Regions from separate parts of the Citrobacter telavivensis genome, predicted to be linked through region 3. Evidence: predicted binding sites of a transcription regulator. Region 3 holds the regulator's gene; each other region holds the start of a gene.

The links. Region 3 encodes CRP, which controls carbon source genes, mostly activating them, when cyclic AMP is high. Its sites were predicted from a motif close to ATGTGANNNNNNTCACAT; they were not measured.
Region 1: a site for CRP is predicted at 1,619-1,636, ahead of ACERJC_RS02905 (ABC-F family ATPase). Genes of this name have one in related genera too.
Region 2: a site for CRP is predicted at 1,405-1,422, ahead of azuC (stress response protein AzuC). Genes of this name have one in related genera too.

What each region holds. Positions count from the first base shown of each region.
Region 1 is NZ_JBGUBF010000001.1:620,783-623,938, reverse strand. It holds gene ACERJC_RS02905 (ABC-F family ATPase) at 5-1,600, opposite strand; gene ldtB (L,D-transpeptidase) at 1,818-2,738, shown strand; gene ACERJC_RS02895 (TetR/AcrR family transcriptional regulator) at 2,792-3,156, opposite strand, start outside.
Region 2 is NZ_JBGUBF010000001.1:1,890,321-1,893,476, reverse strand. It holds partial or broken gene ACERJC_RS09000 (MFS transporter) at 1-1,291, opposite strand, end outside; gene azuC (stress response protein AzuC) at 1,511-1,594, shown strand; gene ACERJC_RS08990 (DUF2766 family protein) at 1,716-1,967, shown strand; gene ACERJC_RS08985 (non-heme ferritin-like protein) at 2,096-2,599, opposite strand; gene ACERJC_RS08980 (DJ-1/PfpI family protein) at 3,119-3,156, shown strand, end outside.
Region 3 is NZ_JBGUBF010000003.1:464,296-467,451, forward strand. It holds gene ACERJC_RS16835 (YccS/YhfK family putative transporter) at 1-1,322, opposite strand, end outside; gene crp (cAMP-activated global transcriptional regulator CRP) at 1,374-2,006, opposite strand; gene ACERJC_RS16845 (OsmC family protein) at 2,314-2,718, shown strand; gene ACERJC_RS16850 (phosphoribulokinase) at 2,793-3,156, opposite strand, start outside.

The DNA.
Region 1 (3,156 bases), on a different contig from region 3:
GAAATTAGCCGTCAATGCCTTTACTGCGCAGATAATCTTCGTAGTTACCGCTGAAGTTCACCACGCGATCGGGGGTTATTTCCAGCACGCGGGTTGCCAGTGAACTCACGAATTCACGGTCGTGAGAAACGAAGATCAGGGTTCCCTGATACATCTCCAGGGCCATGTTCAGCGATTCGATGGATTCCATATCAAGGTGGTTGGTCGGTTCGTCCATCACCAGAATGTTTGGCTTCTGCATCATCAGCTTACCAAACAGCATACGACCCTTTTCACCACCCGAAAGTACCTTCGCCGGCTTTTTGATGTCGTCCTGGCTGAACAGCAGACGACCGAGGATGCTGCGCACCGCCTGTTCGTCATCGCCTTCTTGCTTCCACTGGCTCATCCAGTCGAAGACCGTCAGATCGTTTTCAAACTCATATTCGTGATCCTGCGCGTAGTAGCCAATGCGCGCGTTTTCAGACCATTTCACCGTACCGCTATCGGCGTCCAGATCGCCGACCAGCGTTTTCAGCAGCGTCGATTTACCCACGCCGTTGGTTCCCAGTACCGCCAGCTTTTCACCGACTTCCAGCAGCAGGTTGACCCCTTTGAACAACGGGCCGTTATCAAAGCCTTTGCTGAGCGCTTCCACTTCCAGCGCGTTACGGAACAGTTTCTTGTCCTGCTCGAAGCGGATGAACGGGTTCTGACGGCTGGACGCCTTCACTTCGTCGAGTTTGATTTTATCAATCTGACGGGCGCGAGACGTCGCCTGACGAGATTTAGAGGCGTTAGCGCTAAAACGGCTGACAAAGGATTGCAGGTCGGCAATCTGCGCTTTTTTCTTGGCGTTATCCGCCAGCAGACGTTCGCGCGCCTGCGTCGCGGCGGTCATGTATTCGTCGTAGTTGCCCGGATAAATACGCAGTTCGCCGTAGTCAAGATCCGCCATGTGCGTACACACCATGTTCAGGAAGTGACGGTCGTGCGAAATGATGATCATGGTGCTGTCACGTTCGTTCAGCACCTGCTCCAGCCAACGGATGGTATCGATGTCCAGGTTGTTGGTCGGTTCGTCAAGCAGCAGAATATCCGGATTGGAAAACAGCGCCTGCGCCAGCAGCACACGAAGCTTCCAGCCAGGAGCGACTTCGCTCATCGGGCCGTAGTGTTGCTCTACCGGAATCCCCACGCCGAGCAGCAGTTCACCGGCGCGCGCTTCAGCAGAGTAACCGTCCATCTCGCCGTATTTCACTTCCAGATCGGCCACTTTGTAGCCATCTTCTTCGCTCATCTCCGGTAACGCATAGATGCGATCGCGCTCTTGCTTCACTTCCCACAGCTCACCGTGGCCCATGATGACCGTGTCGAGCACCGTGAACTCTTCAAAAGCGAACTGATCCTGGCGCAGCTTACCGATACGCTCGTTGGGATCGAGAGAAACGTTACCCAGCGTCGGTTCGAGGTCGCCGCCGAGAATTTTCATGAAGGTGGATTTACCGCTACCGTTAGCGCCAATCAGGCCGTAACGGTTGCCGCCGCCAAATTTGACGGAAATGTTTTCGAACAGCGGCTTACTGCCGAACTGCATGGTGACGTTGCTGGAAACTAACACGGACGTATCCTAAAGAATATGTGACAAACCTCATATTATGCCACAAGTCTTAAATAAGATCGCGCCCTGTAGCAAACGACTACACTGGGGGAACAGGAAAAAAATGTGATTTCGTACACATCTGAATTCCCTGTTAACAGGAATGCACATATAATGCGCTCCCAACACTACAGAATTCTCAACCCAACAGCCTGCCAGGCAATGAATCTCGCATAACATGAATATGAAATTAACAACGTTTTTCGCGGCAGCACTCGCGGTAGTCGGCTTTTGCAGTACCGCATCCGCTGTCACCTATCCTCTGCCAACGGATGGTAGTCGCGTCATTGGTCAGAATCAGGTCATCACCATCCCGGAAGGTAACTCGCAGCCGCTGGAGTATTTTGCTGCTGAATACCAGATGGGGCTTTCCAACATGCTGGAAGCCAACCCGGGCGTGGATACCTTCCTGCCGAAAGGCGGCACCGTGCTGAACATTCCGCAGCAGTTGATTCTGCCGGACACCGTGCATGAAGGCATCGTGATCAACAGCGCGGAAATGCGTTTGTACTACTACCCGAAAGGCACCAATACCGTGATCGTCCTGCCAATCGGTATCGGCCAGTTAGGTAAAGACACGCCAATCAACTGGACCACCAAAGTAGAACGTAAGAAAGCCGGCCCGACCTGGACGCCAACGGCGAAAATGCACGCTGAATATCGTGCCGCAGGCGAACCGCTGCCCGCTGTCGTGCCTGCCGGTCCGGATAACCCGATGGGTCTGTACGCCCTGTACATTGGCCGTCTGTACGCCATTCACGGTACCAACGCAAACTTCGGTATCGGCCTGCGCGTGAGCCACGGCTGTGTGCGTCTGCGTAACGAAGACATCAAATTCCTGTTCCAGAATGTGCCTGTCGGAACGCGCGTACAGTTTATCGATGAGCCGGTAAAAGCAACGACGGAGCCAGATGGCAGTCGTTACATCGAGGTTCACAACCCGCTGTCGACCACCGAAGCGCAGTTTGAAGGCGGCGAAATCGTACCGATCACGCTGTCGAAGAGCATTCAGAACATCACTAACCAGCCCGATGTTGACCAGAACGTGGTGGAACAGGCGGTTCAGAACCGTTCAGGGATGCCCGTTCGTCTGAACTGATTGTTTTGGATTCATCAAGTTAATGAAAAAGGGTTCATCCACTGAGCCCTTTTTTAATGGTAGCGCCAGGCGATAAGAAAGGTTTGAACCGCCGAGTGCGCAAGTTGCTCCAGCACACGGCTATCCATCGGTTGTTGATCAATCAATGTGGCTGGTAATGGGTATCCCATTACCGCACCGAGAAAGGCGGTCGCCTGCAGTGTCGGGTTATCAAACTGTATTCTCCCCTGCTCCTGATATTGCTTCAGTATCTCTGCCAGCGCCTGTAATACGCGCCCTGTTGGACGCTGCTTAAGCGTGGCGTAAAGCTCTGGTTTCTGTACCAGAACCTGAATTAACAAACGCTGGAAATGGATATGCTCAGGGGCATAGAAGTGTTCTTGTACTACTTTCGCGAAGCCGAGTAGTAATGCTGGCA
Region 2 (3,156 bases), on a different contig from region 3:
ATCCCCAGCCATTCACTCACATTCGCGCCAATACGAATACCGATTGCACCCAGCGAAATCCCCAGTCCAACGGCCAGTTGTGTGGCGGTGCTGAACAAGGTATTGGCATAGCTCATCTGGGCGGAAGGAACGTCTGAAAAAGCCAGCGTGCTGATGCCGGTAAACTGAATCGAGCGGAACACGCCGCCAAGATACAGCACCAGCAAAATAAGCCAGACGGGAGTGGTCGGAGTGATCAGCGCGCAGGCGAGCAGGGCCAGCACATTGAGCGCCCCGTTAATCAGCAGTAGCTTTTTAAAGCCGAGCCAGCGGATGAGCGGCGTGGTGGCGGGCTTAATGGTCAGATTGCCGACAAATACCGCCAGTACCAGCGAACCGGCCTGAAAGGCATTCATGCCAAATCCCACCTGAAACATGAGCGGCAGAAGAAAAGGCACGGCGCTGATAGAAGCCCGGAACAGCGAGCCTCCGTACATGGTGACGCGAAACGTTGGGACCTGCATGGCGTCGAGGCGAATCATTGGATAGCTGGCCCGCTTGAAATGGCGCAGAGAAAAGGCAAATGTCCCCACGCCAAGCGCCAGCAAGGCTATCGTCAATCCGCCTTCGGGATGTTGCGCGCCCAGCAACTCCATCGCATAGACCAGGCTGACCATCGCAATAGCGGTGGTGATAAAACCAGGAAGATCGAAGGGACGGCGATCGTCATCGCGGATATTGGGAATAAATCGCAGCGCCAGTGCGATCGCCAGCAGGCCCAGGGGCACGTTAATAAAGAAGATCCAGCGCCAGTTGGCATAGCTGGTGATAAAACCGCCGAGCGGTGGGCCAATGATGGGGGCAACCAGTGCAGGCCAGGTTAAGGTGGCAATAGCCGTAATCAATTGATGCTTTGGCGTGGTGCGCAATACCGCTAAGCGACCAACCGGAACCATCAGTGCGCCACCCACGCCCTGCAGGATACGCATTGCCAGGAAGCCCTCCAGCGTCGTGGAAAGACCGCACAGTACTGACGCGAGGGTGAAAATGGCGAGGGCGAGCGTAAAGATTTTGCGTGCGCCAAAACGATCGGCTATCCAGCCGCTGGCCGGGATGAGAACCGCCAGGGTAATCAGATAGGCGCTGATACCAATGTTTAAATCAACCGCCGGAACACCGAAACTTTGGCCATATCGGGCAGGGCGGTCGCGATCACCGTACCGTCAATAAACTCCATAAAAAATGCCCCTGCGACGAGCAGGGCGGCAGGGGAGATACCTCGCTTGCTTTCTATGATCCGATCTTCGTGCATGTTGTACTTGCCATTCAAAAAAAATTATAAAATTTTACCGGAATTGATAGTTACGTAGATGCTTGATTTACCAGCTAAACAGACATAAATGCAAAGGATATGTAAATTTAAAATAGTGATGCCCATCACAAAATGGTTGATTTTTGTGATGGCGGTCATATTATGTGCGCATAGACAATAACACCTGCATAACAAGATATCTGGAGTCATGCCATGAAACTGAAACTGCGCAAAATCCTGAAAAGCATGTTTGAAAATTATTGCAAAACTTTCAAAGACGTACCGCCAGGCGCTATGTTCTGATGAAAAAACCTGCTTCGGCAGGTTTTTTTATGCCTGTCATTTGCGCTGGCAGGTCTGGCTATCGTTTTAGCGTCTGAATCGGTACTATGACGGCCTTTCAACACTATCAGGAACGCCTACTATGTCCCAACCGCTGAATGCCGATCAGGAACTGGTCTCTGACGTTGTCGCCTGTCAGCTCGTCATCAAACAAATACTCGATGTTCTCGACGTGATTGCGCCCGTCGAAGTTCGTGAAAAAATGACCAGCCAGCTGAAAAATATTGATTTTTCAACGCATCCCGCTGCTGCCGATCCCGTCACGTTACGCGCTATCCAGAAAGCGATCGCGCTGATTGAACTGAAATTCACGCCGCAGGGCGAAGCTCACTAAAATAAACCGTTGTTTTAGATTTTAGAAATACTTTTTGCGATACCTCCCCAAAGAGGGAGGCATCGGACTGAAAGGACTTTGCGAACGGGCCTGCTGGGGTGTGAAATGCAGGCCAATGACGGGGTCAATTAATGCTGTTGATAATTGACCACGTTAAGTACGTGCTGATCGGTTTGTGCCGGGCAGAGGCCTGCGCGTTTGGCGCTACGCACTTCATCAAGAATTGTTTGCAACAACAGCCCATCTTGCTGCTGTTCTTTTTCCAGATCGTGGAGAAAATCGAGGGTTGGAGCATCATTCAGGGCTTCAGCTTCGTCAGTTAGCTGCGAAAGCGTGCTGGCGCGCTGTTCATAATCATCCATCGTTTTCTGAAACAGTTCTTCCAGCGAATGTAAATCCTCACCCGGTACGTCGATGGCCTTCACGACCGGATTCGCCCCGGCATTTTTCATGAAGTTAAATACGCGCATCATGTGGGTGACGTTACTCTGAGCCTGAGTACGTAAGAAAGTCGCAGTACCCATCAGACGGTGTTCAGAACACCACTCACTCAGATGGAGGTAGAGATTGGAAGCATAAAACTCAAGATTCATTTGATTGTTGAGTTTGTGAACCATTCCAACTGCAGCCATATCAATATCCTTATTTCCTGATAGAAGGGATGTGCAAAGCCAATATGCACAACTTACTGTTAGCAGAATAAATCCATTCTGCCGGTCCATTATGTGATCGAAGAGTCAATTTCGTTGCGAATCGAAAATAAGCATACCCTCATAAAGGGAATAAGAAAATCCTTAAGTGGTATTGTTTATGTTTTTTTACATATTACTGAAGGTAATACATCAAGTAGCAGTTGGTAAACATAATGTGAAATTATATATCTGATTGATTTTAAATGGCGGGTAATGATTTGTTGATTTTGAAATAGTGTTTCAAGTCACAAAACAGAATGATTTCACATGGTAATATAAGAATATTGATAATTTCGACCGTCCCTGCCGCGATAATAATCCTGAGAAACCGTTTTGGCTGAAATAACTCCGGATTATCTCGTGCGGAAAATCAGGGCAGCGACATCATATTTAATTATAACCGAATGATTAACTCGTCATTTTCGGTGTTATCAGTATGTAATAAATGAGGAACGGTGAATGAAAAGAGTGGCAGTCTTGCTGGCATCGGGTTTCGA
Region 3 (3,156 bases):
AGCGCCAGCGTATACCCCTCAGGAATATGAAAGTGCAGCGTCACGCCTGCGATAATCAGCCCCACCAGCGTTCCCGCCGAACGGTGCAGAATACGCACGCGGGTGGCACCGTAACCATTTTGCGTCACAAACAGAACGGTCATTAGGATCCAGTAAGGTTTCGGCAGATGTAACGCGGACCCCATCAGACTGGCAATGCTGAGCATTACGCTGATACGCCCGGCGTTACGCAGCGCCGGAGATTTCAACGAGAGGTAGTTTTTCAGCGCCGGCAGCAGCGGTAACCGACGCTGTTTGTCGGCCATCAGATCGCGGGCGTAGAGTGGGCGCTGAGTGCGAAGCACGCGGGCGATACGGCTGAAATGCCAGTAACAGAACTGCCCTACGGGGTTATCCGGATGCTGATTAGCAATTTTTTCCAGCGCGCCAATCTGCTTTTGCATGGTGAACCGCGTCGGCAGTCGGTGATAGAGAATGTCATCCGCCAGTACGCGCAGGCGAGCGGCGACCGTTTGCGCATTCCAGCGAATCACCTGTTCCGCATGGCTGCGTTCGACCAGCTTTTGCACTTCTTCCGGCTGATGCAGACTGACGGAGATATGCTCCTGCAGATCCAGCGCTTCCTGAAAGGCGCGCAGCATCCGCTTGTAGTCATTGTTGCGGTGCGCCGACAGCATGTGCATCTGCTGATAGCACTGGGTGATGAGGTCGACCGCTTTCTGCTGGCGCATCAGCAGTGGCGGCAGGGCTTTTTCCGGATCAGTATGCTGGGTCAGCATACTGTATTTGGCTTCGCAGTAATCCGCCAGTTCACGGTATAACAGGCTCAGCGACTCGCGAAGCGGCTGTTCGCGCCAGAGCCAAAACCAGAACCAGTTAAACAATCCGTACCATAGCGTGCCCAATGCGTAGATCAGCAGAGGCTCCCAGACCGGCATGTTCCCCGCGAGGCTCAGTGTGAAAATCGCTGCAATCAGCGAGGCTGGAAGCAGGCGGGCGTGAAGGGAGCTCAATTCCGCAGTGACGCCGAGCGTGAGCGTTAGTCCGGTCAGGATCAGGGGTAACGGTATCGCCTGCGCCAGCAGCAGTTGCATGATCAGGCTACAGCCGGCAAACAGCGACGCCCCGATAATCAGGCGTTTGAAAAAGCGTTTGTGCGGAGTATCAAGCCCGGCAATGTTGCAGCAGGCGGGAACGAGAGAGAAGAGCAGGCCAAGATGTAACTGCCCGATGAGCAGGCCGACGGCCACGGGCAAACAGAGCACCAGTGTTTGACGTAGTGCATAGTTGATTTCTGGGTGATAAATCAGTCTGCGCCACATTGGCAAAACAAAAATGACGCGCTATCGGGTAGCGCGTCATTTTCGATGAGATTAACGAGTGCCGTAAACGACGATCGTTTTACCGTGAGCGGAGATCAGGTTCTGATCTTCCAGCATCTTCAGAATACGACCAACGGTTTCGCGAGAGCAGCCAACGATCTGGCCAATCTCCTGGCGAGTGATTTTGATCTGCATACCGTCCGGGTGAGTCATCGCATCAGGCTGTTTCGCCAGATTCAGCAGCGTCTGGGCGATACGACCGGTCACATCGAGGAAGGCCAGGTTACCGACTTTCTCCGAAGTAACTTGCAGGCGGCGAGCCATTTGGGAAGACAGGCGCATCAGAATATCTGGGTTCACCTGGATCAACTGGCGGAATTTCTTGTAGGAAATTTCAGCCACTTCACACGCTGTTTTCGCTCGAACCCATGCGCTACGTTCCTGGCCTTCTTCAAACAGGCCCAGTTCGCCAATGAAATCACCCTGATTCAGATAAGAAAGGATCATTTCTTTCCCTTCCTCATCTTTAATCAACACTGCCACTGAGCCTTTAACGATGTAGTACAACGTTTCTGCTTTTTCACCCTGGTGAATCAGCGTGCTCTTGGACGGGTACTTATGAATGTGGCAATGAGACAAGAACCATTCAAGTGTCGGGTCTGTTTGCGGTTTGCCAAGCACCATGCGCGATTATCCTCTGTTATAAGCTGTCTCCAGAGCCAAAAAAATCCGCTGTCTCTGGGGTTGCAAAAATGTGCTTCCCTCGTCCTGGGAAGAGGCCGTCAAAAACGAACTGCAGCCTTTAATGTGAAGTCCTCTGCATACATGCAGTACATCAATGTATTACTGTAGCATCCTGACTGTTTTAGCATAGCTTTAGCCGTGTGTCTCCTGGTGTCTCGCTTCAGCATGACGGAGGTCGCCTTCCGTTGCGAGAATTGTTATGTACGCGTAATCTGTCAGGAAAATTGACGCACTGGAGTTAAAAAATATGCAAGCGCGTGTTAAATGGGTTGAAGGGTTAACCTTCCTGGGTGAGTCGGCTTCCGGTCACCAGATTTTGATGGACGGTAACTCCGGTGATAAAGCGCCGAGCCCGATGGAAATGGTGTTGATGGCGGCAGGGGGGTGCAGCGCGATTGACGTGGTTTCTATCCTGCAAAAAGGTCGTCAGGATGTGACGAACTGCGAAGTGAAACTGACGTCAGAACGTCGCGAAGAGGCACCCCGCCTGTTCACCCACATCAATCTGCATTTTATTGTCACGGGTCACGACCTGAAGGATGCCGCCGTTTCGCGTGCGGTCGATCTGTCGGCAGAGAAGTATTGCTCCGTGGCGTTGATGCTGGAAAAAGCGGTCAATATTACCCATTCGTATGAAGTGATTGCTGCCTGATGGCACTGCACTTATCAGGCCTACGACAGGAGTAGGCCGGATAACGCAACGCCGCCATCCGGCAAAATCTTACCTTACTCGATTTTTTTCCCTTCCATCAGTCGCTGTACCAACGGCAACATAATCAGCTCCATGGCCAGCCCCATTTTGCCGCCAGGCACTACCAATGTATTGATGTGAGAAATGAATGAACCTTGCAGCATTGCCAGCAGCCAGGGGAAATCGATCCCTTCCAGATTGCGGAAATGAATCACCACAAAGCTCTCATCCAGCGATGGAATACCTTTGGCTGCAAACGGGTTTGACGTGTCCACGGTGGGGACGCGCTGAAAGTTAATGTGGGTGCGGGAGAACTGCGGCGTAATGTAGTTGATGTAGTCGTCCATAGAACGCACCACGGAATCCATCACCGCTTCACGAGAATGGCCCCGCTCGCTG